Regions from separate parts of the Methylomonas sp. MK1 genome, predicted to be linked through region 3. Evidence: riboswitches for the same ligand, from Rfam matches in the RefSeq annotation. Region 3 holds a riboswitch; each other region holds the start of a gene.
What was found. A riboswitch is a leader RNA that binds a small molecule or an ion and turns the genes downstream of it on or off. The one in region 3 is predicted to bind cyclic di-GMP.
Positions count from the first base shown of each region.

Region 1: it holds a riboswitch for cyclic di-GMP, as region 3 does, so the genes downstream of both, G006_RS29120 (hypothetical protein) here and G006_RS0106185 (hypothetical protein) in region 3, are expected to answer to the same signal.
Region 2: it holds a riboswitch for cyclic di-GMP, as region 3 does, so the genes downstream of both, G006_RS0111395 (hypothetical protein) here and G006_RS0106185 (hypothetical protein) in region 3, are expected to answer to the same signal.

Region 1 covers NZ_AQOV01000001.1:2,155,443-2,163,518, forward strand. Annotated here, with positions in the region: tRNA gene G006_RS0110130 (tRNA-Lys) at 301-376, opposite strand; gene G006_RS0110135 (response regulator transcription factor) at 479-1,027, opposite strand; gene G006_RS0110140 (ATP-binding protein) at 1,005-2,378, opposite strand; gene G006_RS0110145 (hypothetical protein) at 2,668-2,943, opposite strand; cyclic di-GMP riboswitch class I at 3,321-3,405, shown strand; gene G006_RS29120 (hypothetical protein) at 3,505-4,617, shown strand; gene G006_RS0110160 (hypothetical protein) at 4,717-5,487, shown strand; gene G006_RS29125 (tetratricopeptide repeat-containing sulfotransferase family protein) at 5,686-7,341, opposite strand; gene radA (DNA repair protein RadA) at 7,378-8,076, opposite strand, start outside.
Region 2 covers NZ_AQOV01000001.1:2,407,689-2,415,764, reverse strand. Annotated here, with positions in the region: gene G006_RS0111410 (sigma-70 family RNA polymerase sigma factor) at 1-159, shown strand, start outside; gene G006_RS25470 (FecR family protein) at 306-1,331, shown strand; gene G006_RS0111400 (TonB-dependent siderophore receptor) at 1,569-4,100, shown strand; cyclic di-GMP riboswitch class I at 4,179-4,257, shown strand; gene G006_RS0111395 (hypothetical protein) at 4,330-5,118, shown strand; gene G006_RS0111390 (hypothetical protein) at 5,272-6,105, shown strand; gene G006_RS0111385 (hypothetical protein) at 6,102-7,079, shown strand; gene G006_RS0111380 (hypothetical protein) at 7,079-8,076, shown strand, end outside.
Region 3 covers NZ_AQOV01000001.1:1,344,389-1,352,464, reverse strand. Annotated here, with positions in the region: gene gspF (type II secretion system inner membrane protein GspF) at 1-819, shown strand, start outside; gene gspG (type II secretion system major pseudopilin GspG) at 916-1,347, shown strand; gene gspH (type II secretion system minor pseudopilin GspH) at 1,332-1,874, shown strand; gene gspI (type II secretion system minor pseudopilin GspI) at 1,871-2,245, shown strand; gene gspJ (type II secretion system minor pseudopilin GspJ) at 2,238-2,816, shown strand; gene gspK (type II secretion system minor pseudopilin GspK) at 2,813-3,748, shown strand; gene gspL (type II secretion system protein GspL) at 3,741-4,934, shown strand; gene gspM (type II secretion system protein GspM) at 4,915-5,430, shown strand; cyclic di-GMP riboswitch class I at 6,150-6,228, shown strand; gene G006_RS0106185 (hypothetical protein) at 6,268-7,059, shown strand; gene G006_RS0106180 (hypothetical protein) at 7,160-8,076, shown strand, end outside.

The DNA of each region.
Region 1 (8,076 bases), 810 kb from region 3:
CCAAACTTAGGAAGGGCTTTACGATCTTCCAAGAAGGGGAAGCGATTTGCAACTGAGCGTCGAACAATGGCAATAGCAAGCTGAGCTAAGTGATTGTCACCGATGATAGCAATCGGTGACTTAATTGTATTGGTTTGAATGAAAGCTGCTATCGGCTGAAATGGTGATTCAGCATGGCGACAAAGTTGGCGTAGGCCGCAGTGACAATCAAGTCACGCAAAAATCACGCAAGCCGAATTTCAGGCACAAAAAAACCAGCTCTGATTTCTCAGTAACTGGTTGATTTGCTTATCGAATTGATGGTGGGTCGTGTGCGATTCGAACGCACGACCATCGCATTAAAAGTGCGGTGCTCTACCGGCTGAGCTAACGACCCCCTGAATGAGCCGCCCATTATACTCAGAAATATTAGCTTTGCAACGACTAATTGTAATAAATACAAAAACAATGCTTTCCCTTCCTAAATAATGCCGGTCCTTTACTCTTTTACCGGCCTTTTTTCCAGCTTTCTTTGCAAGGTTCTTCTGTGCATATTTAATGCTCTGGCGGCGGCTGAGATGTTACCGTCGTGCTGCATCAGCACTTTTTGCAAGTGCTCCCACTCCAAGCGCTTTACCGATAGCGGATTGTCACTGATAGCTACCGACGCATCGCCTTCGTTTTTGTATAAGGCACTAACAATCTCATCGGCATTCGCCGGCTTGGTCAGATAATGGATAGCACCTAATTTTATAGCCTCTACAGCTGTGGCTATACTGGCAAAGCCGGTCAACATGACGATTTGGGTATTGTCATCCAAGGAAATCAATTTTTTGACCATTTCCAGACCGGAGTCAAAACCGATTCGTAAGTCGATTACCGCATATTCGGGCTCGGTTTGTTCCGCCAGTTTCATTGCCGTATCGACATCATTGGCGACAGTCACTTGAAAATTGCGCTTTTCCAACGCCGGCTTCAGCACCGAACAAAAGGTGACGTCATCATCGACCAGCAGTAAATTGGGCTTATCCGTAGGTAATTCGTTCATGCGTACTCTCCTTAGCTAATAGCGGCAAACTGATTTCGACGCAGGCGCCGCCCGACTCTAAATTACTGAACTGTATTTTACCGCCGAGCCGCTTGATAGTGGTATAAGTCAAAAACAAGCCAACCCCCATGCCTTGCTTATTGCTCTTGACCGGTTGATGCCCGGCAAACTCGATAAATTCAGCGGGCAAACCTGGACCGAAATCCCTGATTTTCAAATTTAGTGTTTCCTCGTCCCATTCCACATGAAACTCGATGCCCGCGTCGACCGGCGATGCCTCTGCTGCGTTATTTAGAATATTGATGATGGAGTGTGTCACAGTACGCTCCGCAATCACCCGCGCGTCCATATCCACATCCGGCGATATAAATAGTTTAAGCCGGGTAGCGGCTTTATGCGTGCGCCACTGCCCCAACACTTCATCGATGTACTCGCTCACCAGCATCACCTTGCCGGATTCCGCCCGCATCTCGCCGGCGGAGGCCGACATCACCGACAAGGCCTGCTTACAGCGATCAATCTGCTGCTGAACTATCACCAGCTTCTGATGCATATCCGGGTAACGATGCTCCGACAACTCTTCCGCCATCTCATGCGTCAAAATGGCAATCGTCCCCAACGGTGTGCCCATATCGTGCGCGGCACTAGCCGCCAAGGTGCCCAGGGATACAACTCGTTCGTCGCGTAGCGCACTCTCGCGGGCATCCGCTAAATTTCGCTCACGTTCTTTCAAGGTTTTGGACAGTTCGACTACGAAAAAAGCCACCAAGCCGGCGCTAAACACAAAACCAAACCACATACCAAATACATGCAGATTGAAATACCGCCTGTCGTTCATCAAATGCATTTGCAGACTCATTTCCGGCGTCATCTCCGCCATTGCCGGATGCGCCATATGCGGCTCCACGGCCGGCAAGGGTACGTTGTAGGCAATCAGCACGGTATAGACGCAGGACGTAATGATTACCATATTCCAGGCATAAGCCTGCGGTAGCATGATAGCGGTAACAATTAATGGTAAAAGAAACACCCAAATAATCGGGTTTGACGCGCCGCCAGTGAGATAAAGCAAATAGGCCAGCGCCAACACATCCATGCATATTTGCGAAAAAATCTCGTGCTCGGTTACTTCTTCCGGCGTTCTCAGTCGCAGCCAGGTGTATAGATTGAGTATGGAAATCGCAAAAATCGCCAGCCACAACTGATTTTGCGGCAAATTGATACCCAAACCGTTCACCGCGATAAATACCGCTACCGTGACGGCAAACAGCATCAAATTTCTAAGAATGTATAACCAACGCAGGTTTTCGCGAATGGAGATTTCGGCTTTGGGCAGAATGTGTGAAAGCATAGAAACAACACTAAATTGAAGAAAGCACCGCAGCGATATACTACCGCCGCTCGCTTAATAAGGTGGAAAGCCAACCAAACTTGGATGGCGGCCACCTGAGTATTCACAATCGATTTTTGGTAGCAAAACCTTAACCCCGTTTGCTCACCCGATATAAACCCCTACGCGCCTTGGCAAATACGGAATTAAGCTAGCCGCTTAAAAGATCGAAAGAGAATCTACGAGCTAATCTTTCTGGAGCAAACACAAAGGTCTGACGAATCATGCCCCTAAAAAATAGTGCGGCATATCACGCACCGGCCAAACGCCAGCCGCCGTTTTTATCCACCCATCTCATGCTCAGCCAATACCAGAACGTCATGGGCAGCATCATCGCAAACCATTCCCAATCGTCGATTAAAAATAATTTGGCAACCCAGCCGTTGCCATCGAAATAGAGTGGCCAAGGCACACAGTACAGAGTAAAAACAATACTACTCCAGATCAACAGTAATGCGCCTTTGCGGGTTTCTATACTGGACAGTGCCAGAAACACCCACAACGGGGTTTTATCGGTTTTTTGCATACATCTCTCCACTGAAAAATCTCGTGCCAACCCAATTAGCGGCGCAACAACCTAACAATAAACGACTAGAAAATAAAGAAATTCCTTATCAAATCCACCAAAACAAGCTTCAGCGCCAACCCCGGAATATTCCCCAATAATTGAACTGTGTTATATGAAGCAAGCGTCTGAGCTATTTCGCTGAGTTTCGCTCGCCGCTCACTCACGCCATCCCAGGCAAAATAAGCAGTAATGCAATGAAATTTATATATTTTATTAAGTTGGCCCACTATTCGCTTCAACTAGTGTACTTGCTTCGTGGTTTGCTTTAAAAAAAGCGGTTAGTAGGTCTCTATCCCTGCCATGTCTGCCGCTGGCGTAATTAGCAAATCTCTGAAAGCAAGAATTGCCACACCCGTCGTGAGGCGGGGCCGGAAAATCACGGTTCTTATAAAACGATTTAAAGAAGGCCGGATTGCCCCCATGCGCGCCATGGGCGAGGACAAAATTTGGCTCGATGCAATTGGTCAAGTTTTGTCAGTTTCGCTGTTACCTTTAATTCCAATAACAAAGAGGACGATCATGATCTTTCATAAAACGGCTATAGCAGCTATTTTGACAGCTGGCCTAGCGGGCGTTTCAGGCCAAGCGTTTGCACATTCTTACTACAATCTGACCGGCGCGGGTACAGTAGCCTCGGGTAACTCAGCAATCGGCTTCGGCATCGCCAACAGCATCAACGGCACCGACGGTGTTTCCGCCAACTCTAACGGCACCAATAGAATCGCGAACGGTACCAACGTTTATACAGTGGGCGACTTAAGCGCGAACACCTTGATCCCTGGCACAGGTACAGCGGCTGAGACAGCCACAGAAGTAGCAGGTAACCTACCTTATATGTGGTACTCCGGTCAGCACACAACCGCTACCGGTTTCACCAAGCGCGAATTGCATACCGGCTCAAGCGCTACAGACAACACTGGCGCCTTGACAGCAAACCTCATTAGCTCAAACCCTAGCTTCGGCACCAACACTATCGGTAGCTTGTGGAAAGCTTACTCGGACAAAAACGGCGGCACCAACGCCGCTACCTGGGGCACCATCATGGCTGATTTGCCCGCTGATGGCGACCATCCTTACTTGGCGGTAGCAGGCAATTCGGCATCAACCGGCCTGGGACTGGATTACGGTTTGATTCATATTAGCTGCGGCGCAAACACAGCAAGCGCTAACTGCGCCAGCGCCGGCAATATCAAAACCACCATTACCGTGAAAAACGACGCCGATTACAGCCAATTTAACGGTTTATTGGATGTTGCCCTGTATCGCAATGTAGACAGCAGCTCCACATCTGACCGTAACGCGGCTGCCACAATCGGCGAAACCGGCCTGCAAGGCTCAAGCTTGGGCGAAGCTATCTGGACGGCCAGCATGAGCAGTACTTCCGACACCTTGTTCTACTCGTTTGTGTTCGACCAAGCCGAATGGAATGCAACCGGCACACCCGGGCTGCACACCAATGGCTTTTATACCTTGGTGGTCGGCGCACACGGTGGCGGCGCACTCGATGGCGTAACCTACGACGTATTGGTAACTACTTCGGCCGTGCCTGTTCCAGGCGCAGTCTGGCTGTTCGGCAGCGCCATGGCCGGCTTGATCGGTTTCGGTCGCCGCAAACAACCACTAGCGGCTTAATTGCCAAGCGGGATTGCCGCCAGACAACGGCAATCCCCTCACCAAGCATTGTTTAACGAAAGGCTTCCTCTCATTTATTTCATTCGATAGAGATCCAAAATGACTGCAAACTCACCATTAAAAAAACTAGCATTAGCGGGCGCCATGGGCGCGTTGATGTCAGTCAGCGGCTTGGCTAGCGCTCACGTAACCTACAATTTGGCCGCCGGCGATACCTTCCCACCGGACGGTTCCGCCACGGGCCCATGGTCTGATGGCGATCCAGGCTATATTGGCAATTTGCCCGCCACCTGGGTCGCGATGATCCACAACGACGGCGGCGTAGCGAACTCGCAAACCGCCAGCGGCCACGGCATAGGCATGGGCGCCAAAGCTTATAAAGATGGCGCGACAAACTGGGGGCATACCGCCGATTACGGTTTGTTTGAATTGCATGCCGACGCGGAAGTGACCATCACCGTATCGTCGGACGGCTCCAATCTGCGTCCGGCTTTTGGTTTGTGGAGCGGCTGGGATACCGCGGGCAGCAGCAGTCGCCATCAAAGCTACCTGAACAACGGCGCACTAAATCCAATGGCTGCCAGCCCACTGGGCACAACGCTGGCTTTGGTTGACGCAAGCGCCTGGACCTTCGCGGCCACTCAAGGCACCACCGCTACCGCGACGCTGACCCGCTTCCTGACCGCCGGTAATTACACGCTGATTTTGGGCGGTTACGACGGCACGGTAGGCGGGGCCAATCTGGCCTATACAGCCACAATCTCCGCTGCTGCGTCACCCGTACCCGTACCGGGCGCGGTTTGGCTGTTCGGTAGCGCGATGGCGGGCTTAGTAGGTTTCGGCAAACGCAAAACGGCAGAAAACGTCTGACGCGTTTCTATGTAACTTAAGACTGATTTTAACCCGATGTCCTTGAATACCCGTGTTATTGAGGGCCGGGTTAATCAGTAAAAAATCAGTTCGGTTTCGGTCAAGGATGACCGGGGGCACGGAAGCTCCATTTTTACATCCGCTCGATCCAAGTCCGCTTGGCCCAAAAGCTTAATCTACCCTTCCCATTCGCTTCATTCATGCGTAACCGAACGCATCGATATACGGCGCCAAGATCGGCAAAACCGGTTCGTAAAAACTTTCATAGTGCTGCCAACGTGCAACCGAGCGCGAATAAATCGGTTGAGAAACAGCAGCAAAACTCGGCGTGGCAATGTAACGGCCTTTAGCCTTTTCATGAAACGCGCTCACTTCGGCCACCCATTCCAAATCCAATAACGCAAACACCCGGCGAAAACTGTTTTCGAAATCGTTGACGGTATCCTCGTAACGCAATTCCATATAACGCGGCTGAATCATCGGCTTCATGTAAAGCCACAGCGCCATCACGGCCGCATATTGCTTGGCCACACCTTCCCAGCTCAGCAAATTGACTGTCACGCTAGACGGCTTAAACGCTTGCTGGAAGCAACTGAGACAGACATCGCGCGGATCGCGCAGAGCAAAGATGATCCTGGCCTCCGGAAATAGGCAGCTAATCAGGCCAATATCGATACTATTCAGTGCCACTTTATCGATGAAGCGTTTGTTTAAGGCATCCGCGCCATATTCCTCGCTAACCCGTCGCCAATAGTAAGCGCGCAACTTTCGGGCATCGTCCAAACCCAGTCGGCGGAGAGCGGCTGGAATGTCCTCTCGAAAACCGCTCAACCTTTGCAGCTCTTGAATCAAGCCATGAATCAAATCATTTTCATCGGAGGTAAACACATCGGGATGCGCTGCCAGGACTTGCTCAGTCAACGTCGTGCCGGAACGCAAAAAGCCCAGTAGAAACGTCGGCGCCGGCAAACTATCGGCAAAGTCGCTTACCGTCCAACGGAGCAGTAAATCCCGATCAAACCCCTGTTTGTTGCATTGAATCGCGCGAAAAACCTGTCCGGCATCAAGCGAGCTGACTTCAGGTAATTGCTTATACAAAGCCTTTGCTTGTTGGCAAGCCGCAAACGATGCCTCGTATTCTTCCAGCTTATCCAACACCCCTACCAACTCCTGCCAGGCGCGTGCGGTCTGCTGCATATTACGATTGGCGGCTACCACATTCTGAAAGCGCTGTTTCGCTTCCGGCAAACGGTTTAAATGCGCTTCCAGCACCGCCAACATGTTATTGCAGGCTGGATCGTCTGGACGTAGTTCACAGACCTTGCTGGCGAAAGGCAAGGCTTCTTCGAATCGATTAACCCTCGTCAAATACAGGGCCCGGTTATTCAGCGCCGCCGGGTTTGCAGGTTCCAGCTTAACCGCCAACGCGGTCAGTTTCAGCGCGGTATCCAGATCGCCCCAGTGATGCAATTGCTCGGCCAGCTCCAGAATAAAACGGATATTACGCGTTTGCTGAGCGTCAATTTCCAGTTGGCGAGCGGCCTGTTGCAGATAGGCCAAACCTTCCCGGCGCTGCTGCTGCCAGCACAATGCCTGCCCCAAACCGGCCAGCGCTTCCGCATGATTGGGCTGGATCGCCAAGACTTGCCGAAACCCATGCAGCGTACCCACCATATCGCGCCGCGCCACGGCCTGCCAGGCTTGCGTTAACGCATCGTTCACGCTGGGTTGAACCGGCCTTGCGGCGGCTTCGGCCTGCTTCAGGCAACAGGCTTTATATTTTTTGCCGCTGCCGCATGGACACGGATCGTTGCGGCCAAATTTACCGTTGCCGGCTGCTGTTGTATTTTTCATATCGTTCCCTGACGAGGCATAGACTATTGGCGGCAATTATAAATCCGCCAGCACTGCCAACGCTTCTTGAATATTGCTGACCGCATGTATTTGCAAGTTCTTCACCGCATCCTTGGGTTTGTTGCTTTTCGGTATGATCGCCCGCTTGAAACCGTGCTTAGCCGCTTCGTTGAGCCGGGCGTGTCCATTAGCCACCGGGCGAATTTCGCCGTTTAAACCCACCTCACCGAAGAACACCGTGTCGTAAGGAATGATGCGATCACGCAGACTGGACACCACGCCTATCATGATCGCCAAGTCGCTGCTGGTTTCAGATACCTTTATGCCGCCAACCACGTTGGCGTAAATCTCATCGTTGCCGGTGAATATCCCGCCGTGGCGCGACAACACCGCCAGCAACATGGCCAGCCGGTTTTGGTCCAAACCCACCGCCAGCCGGCGCGGATTGCCGTACTGGCTTTCGGTGACCAATGCTTGAATCTCCACGAGCAACGGGCGGGTGCCTTCCCATAATACGGTCACCACACTGCCCGGCGAGGGCTTTTCAGCGCGAGATAAAAACATTGCCGACGGGTTTTTCACTTCCTTCAAGCCGCTGCTTTCCATTGCAAAAAAACCCAACTCACCGACACTGCCGAAGCGATTCTTGTCGGCGCGCAATACCCGAAATCGTGAATCGTCGGTGGACGACAACACCACCTGCGCATCGACGATATGGCTCAGTGTCATCGGCCC
Region 2 (8,076 bases), 1.1 Mb from region 3:
GACGAGTTGCCGCAAGCCTGCCGTAGTGTGTTTTTACTACATGGGGTCGATGGCCTGACCTATACGCAAATTGCCGAACGCTTGGGGATTTCCAAATCCCAGGTCAATAAGTTACTGGCCAAAGCCATGGCGCATTGCGCCCGGCAACTGGCCGATTGAACAAAACGCCCGCATTATTTTTCCGCAACCTGCTTCACACCGATGCCGTTAACGCCTGCCGCTTGTTTGCAAAGCCCGTCTTGCTATGATCGCTTTCGTGCCTGGCACGTCTTTATCAATAATACCCCTGCTTAATTGGAGCTCGCATGCCCGCGCCGTCCGACAAATCCGCTCATACAAGTCTGCAAGATCAGGCCATCGCCTGGCTGGTTTGTCTGCGCGACGACAGTTTGAGCGATGCGGAACTCGAAGCGTTCGCCGATTGGCTGAGCCGCGACACCTTGCATGCCGAAGCGTTTACCGAGGCGGAGAATTTGTTCAGAGATATGGTGCTGGCCGGCAACCAGTCCAGACAGGCCGAGGCCCAACAACCAGCGTCTCGGCAAATCGCCCCGGTGACATTCCGCGCCGCTAAAATCAAGCCAGCCAAACCCCAATCGCGCCGGCCCTGGTTTACTGCCGGGCTTGCCTTTGCTGCGATGTGGCTGCTGGCGATTGGTCTGATCATGCCGCAGCAAGCGCGCTTATTTAGCGATTATTTATGCGACTACCGCACGCAAACCGGCGAAATTCGCCAGATTCAGCTCAGCGACGGCAGCCGTTTGCTGATGAACACCAATAGCGCGGTTTCGGTAGCGTTCACCGCCGCGGCCAGGCGTATCGTTTTGCACCACGGCCAAGTGCAGTTTACGGTGGCAAAGGATAGTCGGCGGTCTTTCGAAGTGGTGGTCGACGACTTGACGGTACGCGCGTTGGGTACCGTGTTTGAAGTGTATAAAACCGCAGAGGATCATACCGAGGTGACTGTCCAGGAGCATGCTGTAGCGGTCAGCAGTGCGGGTCTCGACAGTGACGTTACCGTCGCCCAGGGGCAGGGCTTGGTCTATCAACCCGGATTGCCGTTACCGCATCCGCGGGCCGTGGGTGCGGAACAGTACGCTTGGCAGCAACATCGGCTGGTGATCAACGATAGGCCTTTAGCCGAATTGATCAGCGAGTTGGAGCGTTATCGCTTCGGACGGATATTTCTGGCCGATGCAGCCCTTAAAAATCTACGGGTGACCGGAGTGTTTTCTCTGGATACGCCCGATGAGGCGCTGTCCTCGGTGCGCATAGCGCTGGGTTTGCAAGAAACCCGTATCGGTCCCTGGTGGGTGTTATTGCGTCGCTGAGTTTTTGGCGCGGAAACCCTGCGTGCATATTTCGTCAACCCAGCCCTTGAACATCGTCGCTCCCGCACAGACGGGAACGACGATGCGGCTTTAATTTGGAGTCGAAAGCTCGAGCGCATAAGCTCAAACCGTCCGCTTCGACTCCCTCATTTCGAAAATAGTTAAATTTTTGTGATCGATTTTTGTGCTGAAACGACTTCTATGTTGAGAAACATTTTTTTTCGGACAGGACGGATCTTGAAAGCACGGATTAACGATTTTCGCTACCAGCTTGCAGTCGGCGTATGGCATCGGCCAGCCGTATATCTTTGCTATGCGCTGAACGGCAACCGTGTCGGCGTCGATACCTGGGTGTTGATTGGGCTGGTGGCGGCCGGCGGACAATTGAGCAGCAGCCAGGCGGTTGCCGCGGAAGTTATCCGTCACTTCAACATCAGCGGTCAGTCCTTAAATAACGCGTTGATTCAATTTGCCGCGCAAGCAGAGTTGGAATTGATTTTTTCAGCGGACATGTTGCGTGAGCTCGCCAGTCCCGAGCTGCGCGGTGACATGTCGGCGGAGCAGGCATTAACACACTTGTTGCATGGCAGCGGCTTTACCTACCGTTTTATCGATGCCGATACGGTGACTTTGGAACGCAGCCTGACGGCAACGGAGTCATCTAACCTGCCGCCCGTTACCCTGGATGCCATGACTGTCGTGGGCTTGAAAACAAGGGAGGCCGGTGCGGAAATCCTCACCGAGCCGATGCTTGACGAGGCGCGGACCTATGCCGTCAGGCATATTGCCAGCGCTACCGGAACGGACACGCCAATCAAGCAAATCCCGCAGTCGGTGCATGCGCTTAACCGCCCTTTGTTAGACGACCAGCAAACGATCAACGTCAGCGAATCCTTAGTCAATGTCAGCGGCATAGTGGCGCGCAATGAGCTCTACAGTCCGGTTATCGAGGGTACATTGATTCGCGGTTTTCGTTCCGAACAACTGATGGACGGCTTTACCCAGTACTACAACCCCGGCGACCGGGAAAGCACCATTAATATCGAGAGAATCGAGGTGCTGAAGGGGTCTAATGCCTTGCTCTACAGCGGCGGTTCGGGTTCGCCGGTGGGCGGGGTGGTGAATCTGCTTTCCAAATTGCCGCAGGCCAAAGCCTTCGGCGAAGTGGGTTTTAGAATCGGCAGTCACAGCTTTTATCAGCCGTTTTTCGATGTCAATCAACCGCTAAACGCCAATATTCTGTTGCGCATGACTGGCGAGTACACCAACGCCAGACATAACATCGACATGATCGAAACTCAGCGTTTCAACATCAATCCGGCGCTGACGCTGACCGATAACGACAAAACCCGTTTAACGCTCCAAGCCAAACTGTCGCGCTGGCAGCAACCGGAGTATCAGGGCTTACCCGCCACCGGCAGCATTGCCGGCGATTTTGCTACCCGGCCCGACCTGTTCTTGGGGCCGGCCAATCTGCCCGATAGTCATTCGAATGCCGATGCGGTGTGGGCCTCGTTGGAAAGGAGCATCAATCGGAGCTGGCGCTTAAACCTGAAGGCGCGCTATGCGCACTCGGAATTCGACGAGAAAATTCAGACCCTGTTCGGCAGCGATGGCCTCATCGCGGACCGGCCCTTGCTACCGGCATCGAGCTGGGCATTGGTCAATGCCGAATTGTTTCAACAACAGCAAGAGCGCAGCGTGCTGGGCAATTTGCAGGGTAATTTCAAGCTGGGTCCGAGCGAAAACAATCTGTTGCTGGGCGCGGATTACAGTCGCTTGTGCGATGCAGGCTTTATCGAGGGCGATTTTGGCCCCTTGGGTTTGGGTGTCGGTACGGTCGATCTGCGGGCGCCGATATTTGACACCCCTTATGCTGTGCCGGGGCCGGGCCTGGAAAATCAGTTCATCGAAAACATCACTTACGGCGCTTACCTCCAGTGGCAAAGCACTCTGTACCGGCGTTTGCATTGGCTGTCCGGTGTCAGGCTGGGCAAGGTTGGCATCGATTTTAATAATGCCCAAACCGGGGTACACGCTAAAACCGATACGCTGAAATGGCTGCCGCGACTCGGTGGTGTGATCGATCTGAGCGACGAGGTTTCCTGGTTTATTTCCTACAGCGAAGGCATGCGCGGCCAACCCTTTGTGAATTTCGTCGATACGCCGGCGCCGGAATTGTCGAGTCATCTGGAAACCGGCCTGAAATTCAATTTTTCACATCAATTCAGCGGCCAGCTGGCGCTGTATCAAATCGAGCGCAGCCAGGTCGCGGTCACCGACAGCAGCGATTTTCAGCGGCGTTCGGTCGCCGCCGGCCAGCAACGCTCGCGTGGTGTTGAAATGGATTTGCTCTGGCAACCGGTCGAGGGCTTCAGCGTGCTGGCGAACTATGCGCATACCGACGCCCGGTTCATGGACGACGAAGCCGGGGTGGCTGCCGGCACTCGCTTAGCCCAAGTCCCGGAGGATGCCGGGCGGCTCTGGGCGCATTACCGTTTTCAGCAGGATGCGCTGCAAGGCTTTAGCTTGGGTTTCGGCGTTTATGCCCGTGCCGGGGCGTATTTGTCCGACGACAACCGCTTCAAAACCGCCGGCTACCACAGCTTCGACGCGGCGTTAGCTTACGAAACCGGGAGTTTCAAATGGGCGGCTACCGTCAAGAATCTCAGCGATGAGGATTATTTTCAGCCCTACGGCTATTTCGAGGGCCGGGTGGCGCCGGCACCCGGCCGCGCGGGATTCCTGAGTCTTTCGATCAAGTATTGATGCCGTCGTTATCTATTTGCCACAGGAGTTTTTCAGGAGCACCTCACTCAGGGATTTAGAGTGATGTCGTAAGGACCGCGACAAACATGCCACATCCGCCGCGAGACGGAGCCGGAAAGCCACGGGTCTTGGAGATTAAGACAGCCGGGTTACCTGCAAGTTAAATGCCCTAAATTCGGGTTGGCGATTTGCAGATTAACTTTAACCGTAATTTATTAAGGAATAAAAAATGACAATCTTGCACTACAACCGCACTCAACTGGCAAGCGCCGGCCTGTTAGCCTTCAGCGCATTGACCGCCGTTTTAGCGCCTGCAACAGCGAGCGCTGCACAAGTTAGCGGCGATGCCACCATCACCATCAACAATGCCGCTTTTGCGGCGGCATCTGTCAATGTCGGCAGCGGGTATCCGAATGGCTGGATTGTCGCGAAACATTGGGGCGCCAGCGATAATTTACTCGGCATTACCGGCGCAACCAACGGCGGAACGGCGCTATCGGCAACCGCTAGCACAGCGATGTCGTTTGCGGTTAACAGCAACACCACGACCAACAGCTATCCGGCTGCCGGCCCCTATGGCCGTACCGAACAAGCCACAACGATGGACGCCGGCAACACCTCGATCGGTCAAATCGGTCTGAGCGGCGCCTGGTTGTTGACCAGCCAAGGCGGCAGCGGCATTTTGACGCCCTACGACTTTAGCCTGGTAAAAACCGGGAGCACCTGGAATATAAAAACCTTCGATACCGGTTTCGGTTACCAAAATTTCTTGAAGCTGACCAACGTCGCCGAGTCGTTGAACAGCAATGGCGAATTACTACTGAGCGGCGATTTGCAATGGACCGGGTTGTGGGCCGGTTTGGTTGGTGCCAATACCAATGCCGTGGTCGGTACTTTTAGTCTGGCTCCCAGTACTGCGCCATCGGCGGTACCGGTACCGGCGGCGGTCTGGATGTTCGGCAGCGGTCTGCTGGGCTTGCTGGGTGCAAGTCGCAAAAAAGCCTCTGTCGCGGCTTAACTCGAAAGTGGGCTTGGGGCGGTCGCCAAGATTCGCTCCGGGCCTTAGCTTATTGAAATAAATCCTTCTTCTTGCCAGCATGCCGTGCACTGCGGCTGTTTGCGTATTCAGGCAGGGAGAGGGCTTATTCTGACTATCCGCTGTAGGGCTTTTATGAAGATCAACAAAAACCACGGCTATCCCGTTTTGGCCGTGCTGGCTATCGGCATGGGGATGGTATCTCCAAGCGCCGATGCCGCGATATTGAATGCGCCATCCGGCGGCACTTTTACGATGAACCTGGACCGCAATGCGCTGGCGCCTTACGCCGGGGGTTATTACTTGTCGACGTTTTGGAGTACTGCAACGTCCAATGCCGATAATCCGGCCAATACCGGCGACCATTTGCTTAGCCAACTCAACAACACCGAGATTTCCGGACTTAATCAGGTGTTCGAGTTGACGGCTATCGGTAACGATCCTAGTCCGCAAGCCAGTCAGCGTCATGTCAAAGCGACGTCAGCCGAGTTTGCCATCGATACCGGCACTCTGGCCGGTATGGCCGGGGCGCAAGTCGGTATGAGCGGCGTGCAGGGGTTTTATGCGCCCAACTGGCCACCCGGCGGGGCCGGCTTGGTCAACGGCGATTTTTCGCTGCTATACGATGCCGGCCGGCAAACTTTGGGCCGCACCGGCTGGTACCTAGCCAATAACATTTATTTCACGATGGCGGTGTACGACTTAAACAACCTAAGCCTGAGCTTTACCAACGCCGAAAACTGGCAGTTTAGCGGCGATTTACTGATGTCGCCGGAAAACGCCGGCATGTTGCAAGGCGTGCAACTGGTCGATGTCGGCAGTTTCTGTTTGGGCACGGGTGCCTATGCCGGTTGCGGTCAGGTATCGGCGGTGCCGCTGCCCGCTGCGGTCTGGTTATTCGGTAGCGGCTTTTTGGGCTTTATCGGCATAGGCCGTAGGCCATATCTTTCAAGGAGTGTGACATTATGAAAATCAATAATCATCGATCATCCGGCATGCTGTTGGCCGCGAAACTATTAAATTCCCTGGATTCGCCATTCCCGTGCAGGTTGGAATCCACTACAGTCGCTCAACCGCCGTCTGCACCGGAACGACGCTATTTAGGAGCCGGGTTACTACTGGCGGTTTGCGGTATTTTAATGTCCGGCCATGTCCACGCCGCGACAGTAAGCGGCGGTGCGCTGGTCCTTAACCTAAACCGCGATGTGCTAATCGCCAGCGTCGATGTGAATGACTATCCGGACACACCCACCGCCGACTTTCCGATTTGCTGCCGGCCTTCTATTTATCTGGAAGAGTTTTACGACGCTTCGGCCGCATCAAAAACCTTTGTACAGTTGCGGGACGGCAATGCTCCGGATTTATACGATCTGGTATCCGATGAAATTCCGGCGACCGGGCTGCAATTTAGTGTCAACGGGTTGAGTCCGATAGTTAATCCGGGCGGGCGGCAGAACAGAAATACCACTTTCCAGTTCGAACCCGGCAATTTGTTCGGCACTGCCAGCGGTAGTATCGGTCTGGGTGGCGTCATGCGGTTTAGAGTGGACGTCGAGCCACCAACTAATAGAGTGTTGTTGGGCGACATGACCTTGGAATACGATCCTGCTCTGGAAGCGGCTACGCCCGGGCGTTCCGGTTGGGTGATTACCAATCACATCGGCTTCGATGCGGGCGGTTTTGAGCTGTTTGATGTCACCACCGCAATAGTCGGGGATACTTTAAGTCTCAACGGCAATCTGGGTTTAGGGTGGGGCTTCGATCATCTGGGCGCTCGCGACGCCCGTTTGCGCGATACCCGCATCGGCACCTTCAGCTTTCAAACCACGGTGGTGTCCGGAGAACTGCCGGCGGCAGTGCCGGTGCCGATGACGGTATGGCTGTTTGCCAGTGGTTTGGCTGGACTGGTTCTGAATGGTCGTTCTAAAAGAGAGATCGTCTGATGAAACAGGATGAAGTTACAGGATTGACTCGGCCGCGAACTGCTGTGTGCTCCGAGCCTGGCGAATGGCGTATACCCTTTTTCCGTAACGTCAGGCTGGTAAAAATCGCGGCAGGCGTAGGCGTCGGTTTGACATTGACGACAGCCGCGCAGGCAGGGCCTTCCCCGGTAATAAGCTTTGGACAGTATCGTAGTCATCAGGTCAATGTCGATGCCGGCGGGCAAAACATCATCGGTGACAAAGGCAACGAGCCAACGCTGGCCCTGAACCCGCTAAATCCCGCCAATATTGTCGTGGGCTGGCGTAAGTTCGATTCACCGCCCACTGCTGTCAAACACGGCGGCTATGCCTATAGCTTTGACGGCGGCGCGAGTTGGACTACCGGTATGCTGCCGGCCTTACCGCTGCAAACCCGCACCGATCCGGTGTTGGAGGTCGATGGCCAGGGGAATTTTTATTACCAGTCCCTGGCAATATCGGATAGCACGTCGGTGTTTAAATCCGGCGACGGCGGCGTGACCTGGTCGGAGCCGGTGTATCAGTTTAAAGGCGACAAGAACTGGCTGGCCATCGATAAAACCGGCGGTCCCAGCGGCGGGCATATTTACAGCACCTGGCGGCGGCCTGCCGACAGCAATCCAGACCCACATTATGTGCCCAAATATTTCAGCCGTTCCACAGATGGTGGTTTGAGTTACCAGGAGCCGGACGCGGCATTGCCGGTGGCAAACTTCGGTTTCGGCCGGCTGGCCATCGGCCCGGACGGCGAGGTTTATTTATTTGGCGTCGATGAAACGATTTTGTCCGTCAGTGCCTTGGGCATAGTGCGTAGCGGGCATTATTTCCTGAAATCGGTTGATGCCAAAGATCCTAATACCTCGCCCAGCTTTAGCGCGCAAAAAGTCGATATGGGCGGCCACGGCATGATGTTCCTGTCGCCGAGTTTGCAGTTACCCAATCCGTTGGGCGGCGACGGTGATGTGCAAATCGCTGCCGA
Region 3 (8,076 bases):
CGCGCCACTGTTGAAGCGGGTGAATCCTCGGGCAAGCTGGATCAGGTGCTGGAAAAACTGGCCGATTATCTAAGCGACAAAGGCCAGCTGCATCGCAAGTTACAAATGGCGATGATTTATCCGGTGTTGTTGTCGTCGGTGTCCGTATTGGTGGTCATCGGCCTGTTGGCGTATGTGGTGCCGGAAATCACCGGCGTGTTCGACAAAATGGGCCACGAGCTGCCGGCTATTACCCAGGCCTTAATTAGTTGTAGCGATTTTTTGCAGAGCAATGGCTTGCTGTTGCTGGTCATCGCGGTGGGCTTGTCTGTGGCGGCGAAGCTGATTTTGCGCCGGGAGCGGCCGCGCATGCTGTTTCACCGTTGGCTATTGACCATGCCGATTACCGCCCGCTTTTCCAAGGGCTTAAACACTGCCCGCTTTACCCGTACGTTGGCGATTTTGACCAATAGCGGCGTCGAGCTGCTGGAAGCCTTAAAAATCTCCAGTCAGGTGTTGTCCAACAACGCCATGCAGCAGGCGGTGGCTCATACCGCTATCCGCGTGCGGGAAGGGCAGAGTTTGAACAAGGCGCTGGAAGCCAGCGGTTTCTTTCCGCCGGTAACTATTCACTTGGTTGCCAGCGGCGAAGCCAGTGGGCAATTGCCGCGCATGCTGGAAAGTGCTGCCGACGATCAGGAGCGCGATATTCAGGCGCTGACCGAATTGACCATGGGTTTATTCGAGCCGGCCTTGATTTTGTTCATGGGGCTGGTGGTGCTGACCATCGTGCTGGCGATTCTGTTGCCGATATTTGAAATGAACCAGCTGATTAGATAGGTGTTTTGTCATACGCCTGTCACGTTGTCTTTCTAATCTTCTCCCAGTTGTCCCGCATACCGGGGTGTGCTTTAACCAATACGAATTTAGACCGCTATGAGCAATAAAAAACAGCAAGGCTTTACTCTGATCGAAGTGATGATCGTTGTGGTGATTTTGGGCATTTTGGCGTCCATCGTCGTGCCGAAAATCATGGGCAGACCGGACGAAGCCCGTGCCACTCGCACCTTGCAAGACATCAGAGCCATCAGCGCCGCGCTGGATCTGTATCGCCTGGATAACTTCAGCTATCCGACCACCGATCAAGGCCTGGAAGCCTTGGTACACAAGCCGGCCAATCTGCCGCAAGGCGCGCATTGGAAGCAGGGCGGTTATCTGGATCAACTGCCGGCCGACGCCTGGGGCAAACCGTATTTTTACATGCAGCCCGGCGCGCACGGCGAGTTTGATTTGTATTCCTTCGGTGCTGACGGCGTGGAAGGCGGCAGCGAAGCCGGCGCGGACATCACTAATTGGGCGCAAAAATAAGTCAGCTTGAGGGCTTGAAGGTTCGCGGCTTTACGCTTATCGAGCTATTGATTGCGATGGTCCTGATCGGCGTGATGAGCAGCATGGCGATGCTGGCGATGGGCAATGCCGATCACAGCAAGCAGCAACAATTGGAAGTTGAGCGGCTGGCAAAATTGCTTGAGCTGGCTGAGCAGGAAGCGATGATACGCGGTGACAGCATCGGTCTGGAATTGGTCGGTCAAGGGTATAGGTTTCTGTCGCCGACCCAAGGCAAGTGGCAGCCGGAGACTGGCGATGCGCTATTCAGACAACGGGATTTGCCAGCCGGTATGACCTTGGCGTTGACCCTGGACGAAAAGCCGGTGTACCTGACTATGCACTTTGGCAGCAAGGTGCATCCCGAGCCGCAGATTGTATTTACGCCGGACGGGGCCGCGGATGCGTTCCAAATTGCGTTGGATTTAGCAAAAAGCGATCTCCGGTTTTGGCTGAGTAATAGGGCGGACGAGGGCTTAGCGGTTTCCAGCGTCGCCATCAAGCCATGAAACATGCGGGCAACGGCGGCTTCACGCTGTTGGAAGTGCTGATAGCTTTGGCTCTGTTAGCCATCCTGATGGCCGGCTTGATCAAAATTACCGCCGATAACACCAAGAATCTTTGGTATCTGGAAAACAAAACGATAGCCGCGACGATAGCCGCCAATCATGCGGTGCAATTGCGCCTGGCTAGCGAAAAACCGGAAAACCAGGATGGCTGGGACACGATGGCCGGCCGGCGTTGGTATTGGCAGGCCAAGCGCGGTGTAACGCCGAGTATCGGCGGCACGGTCTGGGATTATCGGATAGAAGTGTTTTTGGAAGGCGACAAGTCGCCTTATGCCGGATTGCTTAGTTATGTTCCGACCGGCCATGAATAATAGCGCCAGTCGCGGCTTTACCTTGCTGGAAATCCTGATCGCGATGGCCGTGTTCGCGATCATGGCGGCCATGGCCTACGCCGGCTTGAGCGCGGTGTTGGATGCCAGAGCGGGCACGGAAAAACGCTCGGACAGCGTCGCCGCGTTGCAGCAAACCCTGTATTTGCTGAACGAAGATTTAGCCCAGGCTTTGCCGCGCTCGATTCGGGACGAATTCGGCAGCGAACAGCCGGCGTTTTCCGGCGGTAATGGCGAAGACTTGCTGACCTTGACGCGTAGCGTGCCGGAATGGTCGGCGTTGGCGATGCGCAGCCAATTGCAACGTATCAGTTATCGTCTGGAAAAAGGCAGCTTGTATCGGCAAGTTTGGACAGTGTTGGATCGTACTCAGCAGACGCAATTTCGCCGGAAAAAATTGCTGAACGTCGCGGCGCTTGATTTGCGGTTTTACGGCAGCGACTGGACTACGCATTGGCCGGCCGGTGGTACCGGCTTACCCAAAGCGGTGGAGGCTAATTTTAACTTGGCCGGCTTAGGTGTCATTCAGCGGCTGTTTCTGGTGCGGGAATGAGGTCGCTACATCAGGCGCAATGCGGGATCGCGTTGATCACCGTCATGTTGATACTGGCTATCGCTACCGTTGCCGTGGTGTCGATGTCCAGCGCGCGGCAGTTGGATATTCGCCGCACCGAAAATCAGCTGCGTAGCGCGCAAGCCTGGGAATACGTGTACGGCTTGGAAAGTTGGGCCATCGGCCGGTTGGCTGCCGACACCACGCCCGGTAATGGTTACGGTTTGGCTGAAGAATGGTCTATACCGTTGGCAAGGACAAACGTCGTCGGCGGCACGATGCAAGCACAGATTGAGGATTTGCAGGGCCGGATTAATCTGAACAACCTATTGGTGGAGGGCAAAATTTCCAAGGACGATATCAAGCGCCTGGAACGCTTGCTGGCCATTCTAAAACTGAAAACCGAGCTGGCGCAGGCGATAACCGATTGGGTTGATGCGGATATGGATGTCAGCTATCCGCACGGCGCGGAAGACGAAACCTACACCCGCCAAAAGCCGGCTTACCGCGCCGCTAACCGGCAATTTGCCGATGTCAGCGAGTTGCTGTTGGTACAAGGCATGACGCGCGAGACCTATCTGAAATTGCTGCCTTATGTCTACGCGGTGGAGGGTTACGCGCCGCTGAATGTCAATACCGCCAGCGCTACGGTGTTGCGTTGCTTGGCGGACGACATCAGCGCCGATCAGGCGGAATCCATATTCAGAGCCCGAGGCAAGCCTTTTGCAAAAGTCGCCGAATTTTTAAAGGATGAAACGGTTGCCGACGCCGGCATCGGTAAATATGGCTTGGGTGTCAGTTCGCAAAACTTTTTATTACAAGGGCAAATCGATATGGGCAAAACCCATTTGCAGTTTGAGTCGCAATTGCAGCGCGATAGTGGTGGCGCGCAAGTGGTGAAGCGCCAGCGCCAGGGCTTGGCGCATGGCTGAAAAACTGCTGGTCAGAGTAGGTGCCGAATCTGCCGATAAACTGGAATGGTTGAATCTTGCCGAGCCTGATAGCCAGCCGGCATCAGGCACGATGGCCGAGTTGGCAGCGGCTGCGCAGGGTAAGTCTGTACTGCTGTTATTGCCGGCCGCTTCGGTGCTATTGCTGGAAATCGAGCTGGCAGTTAAAACCACCGCGCAACTGAAAAAAGCCTTGCCGTTTGCGTTGGAAGACCTACTGGCCGAGGACGTGGAAAATTATCATCTGGTTTGGTTAAAGCAGGACCGGGATAAACTCGCCGTGGCGGCGATTACGCACGACACATTAGCGGCGCGGCTTACTCCGTTTCGCGAAGCCGGTTTAGAGCTGGCAGCTGCGTATCCGGAAACCTTATGCCTGCCGTATCAGCCTGGACAAACGACTTTGTTGCTCGAAGAAAGCAACGCAATTTTGCGCAGCGCTGCCTATTTGGGCGGCGGCGTGGATGCGCAATTTCTGCCGCAACTGCTGGAAAAAGCCTGTGCCGAAGGTGCCGATTTCCAGACTTTACTGATATGCAAACACAGCGAAGACACCCAGCTGCCGGATGGTTTGGCAAATAACGGTTTGGAAACAGTCATAGCCAAGCCTTTGCAATTCATGGCGAGCTCAGTCGAGTCATTGCCAGCCGAGCTGAATTTGTTGAGCGGTGCGTATGCCGTCAGTCATCGTCCAAAAGGCCGCTGGCAACAGTGGCTGCCGGCGGCCATCATTTTGGCTGCGGCCTTGGCGGTGCAGAGCTACGCTTTACTACATACCTATTGGCAACAACAAGCCGAACTAAGCGAGTTGGAAGCGAAAAGCCAAGAGCTGTTCAAACAAACTTTTCCCGATGTGAAACGCATCGTCAATGTCAAAGCTCAGGCCGAGCAACAGCTGGCGCAGCTCAGAAAACAACAGGCTTTTGCCGGTAGCGGCTTCATGCGCTTGATCTACCGTTCCGGATTGGTGTTGAAAGAAGCGCCGGCCGTACACTTGAAAAAGCTCAATTTCCTGAACGGCGGTTTGCAGTTACATCTGCTTGCCGACGACATCGGCCAACTGGAGCAATTCAAACAGCAGCTGCAAAGCAGTATGCAGGTGAAAATTCAATCCGCCGACAGCGGCGCAAACGGCGTGGAGGCGCAACTTGAGATTCGCGAAAAATGATTTAGCGCAGCGTTTTGCCGAATTAACGCCCAGAGAGCGAGTACTGGCGCTGGGTGGTGTGCTGGTCGTGCTGATGTATGGCGCATACCTGCTGTTTTACCAACCAATTGCTGAACAAAGCCGCTTGCTGACCCTAAAAATCCAGGCGCAACAGCAAATCTATACCTACTTACAACAAGTCGGTAACGAAGCGGCGGCTTTGCGGCAACAGGCTACGGTTGATGCACCGGCATTGGATGGCGCTAATCAATCGCCGCTGGCGGTAGTCGATTTCAGCAGCCAGCAGCTGGACATAAAGCCGGCGATCAAACACCTGTCGCCGGAAGGCGAGGACAAAGTCAGCGTCTGGCTGGAGCATCTGGCCTTCGACCAACTGATGTCCTGGTTGACAATTTTGGAAACCAAACACCGTTTGCAAGTGCTGCAAATCGATGTTGAAAAACCGGCCGATGCTGATGGCATCGTCAATGCCAAGGTCTTACTGGGTGTTGTTTAGTCTGCTCAGGTATCGTCGCTCCCGCGCAGGCGGGAGCCCAGTTGCCGCAGCTGATTTGCTGCGCGGTCCCAAGGCGTCCAGTTTACCGTGAATGCCGAGACCAGAATTCTTTGATAGCTTCAAACTTGCCATCCATGGCACTGGATGCCCGCTCTTGTGCCCTGTGGGTATCCCGGCGGGCATGACGGACTTCTTGGGTTTAGCTGAAGTAGCTCAATAGTCAGGATACGCCTTGCCGTCCACAGCTCACGACAATTCATACCTGGACCACGTCCCACTGCTATTAAGTTAAGAGCGGATGGTTCTATCTCCCCTCATCCCAACCTTCTCCCGGAGGGAGAAGGGGCTTCTTCCTTCGCTCAATGGCAGTGAGGCAATGCCCGCAAAAAGAATCTTAAATTTCATAGCTACCGCCCGCGCCCGATCATCCGCTGAATTTTCGTGTTAGCGGCCGGCTTTGTAATACAGATGTATTACATGTCACGTGAATTTAACAATGCTGTAACCGAAAAGCCGCTATTGCTCTGGAATAATCCGCGTCAAGTTGAAGGGTCGAGGATCGGCAGTTCAGCAAGGATTCAGGAGCAACTAGGGAACACGGACGGCACGGACAAGGAGCGGCTAAGGAAGAGGATAGGGAGGAGGCTAAGGGGGAAATGGTAGCGGGGGCAACAAAGCGGCGCTGTCAGGATGTTAGATGGCGTCGAGTACGATCTAAAGCGTGTAAAAGCCAAACTCGTTGTGAAGCGGGGACGGAAAGTCACAGGTCTTGCAGGTCAAGACGGCTGGGCTGTCACCTTATGTCATTAATCGAAATTTAAACATGAGGTTTTAAAAATGAAATTGTCTAAAAAATTGTTGGCAGTTGCAGTATTGGCGGCGGCCGCTTCAGGCGCCGCGGAAGCGCGTATCCAAGCTATCGGTGATGCAACAGCAGACGGTAGCGAGTTTTTGTTCAACCTGGTTGACTACACAGCGAAAACTTCATTTACACTGGATTTGGGTATCACTGTTGAGCAATTTCTGGCTAACCCTAGCCAATCATTGTCTTTCTCACTGAGCGACAACAACTTTCAATCATTCGCTGCTGCTTACACTGCCGGCAACGATGTTGCTTGGGGAGTTTCTGGTGGTCATGGGATCCTGGCTGACCTGACTGACCTGCCTAAATTTGGTTTCTACACAACGTCAGTAGTTCCTTCTCCTGCCGTCATCGATAGCAATGCAGGCGACATTGGTAATACTATGAGTAAATGGAACGTTATGGTTGGTTCTGTTCAAACTCAAGATGCCAATTCTAACAATCTGAGCACCTTCAGAACTGTTGGCCAACAAGGTTATACAGCTGTTTACGGTAACGATTTCCAAACTGCTTTGCCATTTGCGGCCCAAGGTCAGTTAGGCAATGCTTTGGCGTTCGTTCATGAAAAAGTCAATGCCGACGATTTCGATACTGGAGAATTGGAAACTTTCCCAGGTACATGGAATTTTTCATTTAGCGGTAACGTGGGTTCTTTGACCTATACCGCTGCACCCGCTGCTGTGCCACTGCCTGCCGCAGTTTGGATGTTCGGCGCCGGTTTGATGGGCGTACTGCGCGCAACTCGTCGTAAATCATTGGCGGTTTAATCCCGCAAACGTCTTGAGCCGGCCGGATTCTGCTTTGCTGGTTCCCCCTTCATGAACGGGTCGGCTCAAACTTTAAATTCAATCAATTGAGAGATATACAATGAAAAATCAATTATTGTCTGCTGCTATCGCAGTGGCTTCTCTGGCAGGTTTCTCGCAAGGTGCATCCGCACATGCGCCAAGCGTCACGCCGGATATCGAAATCTTTATGTCCGGCGCTAGCGCGCAAGACAAAGCCCTGGCGGCATTGTTTGTTAATTTGTGCGACGCCGGTACTTTGGATGTATTTAAAGACAACGGTACAGCGGGTTCCGAAGGTAAAAACCATAGTGCTTATTTCTGCACACTGAACTCTACTAACGTACCCGGCCTGACCGTCAACGGTGCTGCCGCAACCACGGCTAAAGTATTGTTCCACAAACGTTCTGCCGGCGGTTCTGCGCAAGGTGTTAACCCGCTGATCGACGGCGTGGCGATTGCTGCTATGCGTATTGACAACGGTAACTGCACCCAACAAGGCGCGACCAACACTTGGTTTTGCAACGCCAGCGGCGCTAACCTGACCAACGTGCTGTCCGATGCCGGTATTTCCGATGTCGAGCCAAAATTGTTCGTCGGTCCTAACAAACCTTCAAACGCTAGCGAAGTTGATCCAGTTAAAGCAGATGCCGCACTTAACGTGGTGCCAGCAGCGGCCTTGGTATTTGGTGTGCCGGTTTCCGATAACTTGTATGTGGCTTTGCAAAGAGCGCAAAACCTGCTGGCCGGTTTTGGCGGCAGCTGCGCACCTGGCGATTACACCGAAGCCTGTATGCCGAGCTTGAGCAAACAACAAGTGGCTGAATTGATCTCCGGTCAAATCAAAAGATGGTCCGAGTTTAAAGTAAACGGCACTGCCTTAACCAGCTTGACTGCCGGTTTGACTTACACCGATTCCGACGGCACTGTCAGAAACGTTACCCCTAACGATACCAAAGTGCATTTTTGCAAACGTATCGACGGTTCCGGTACCGGCGC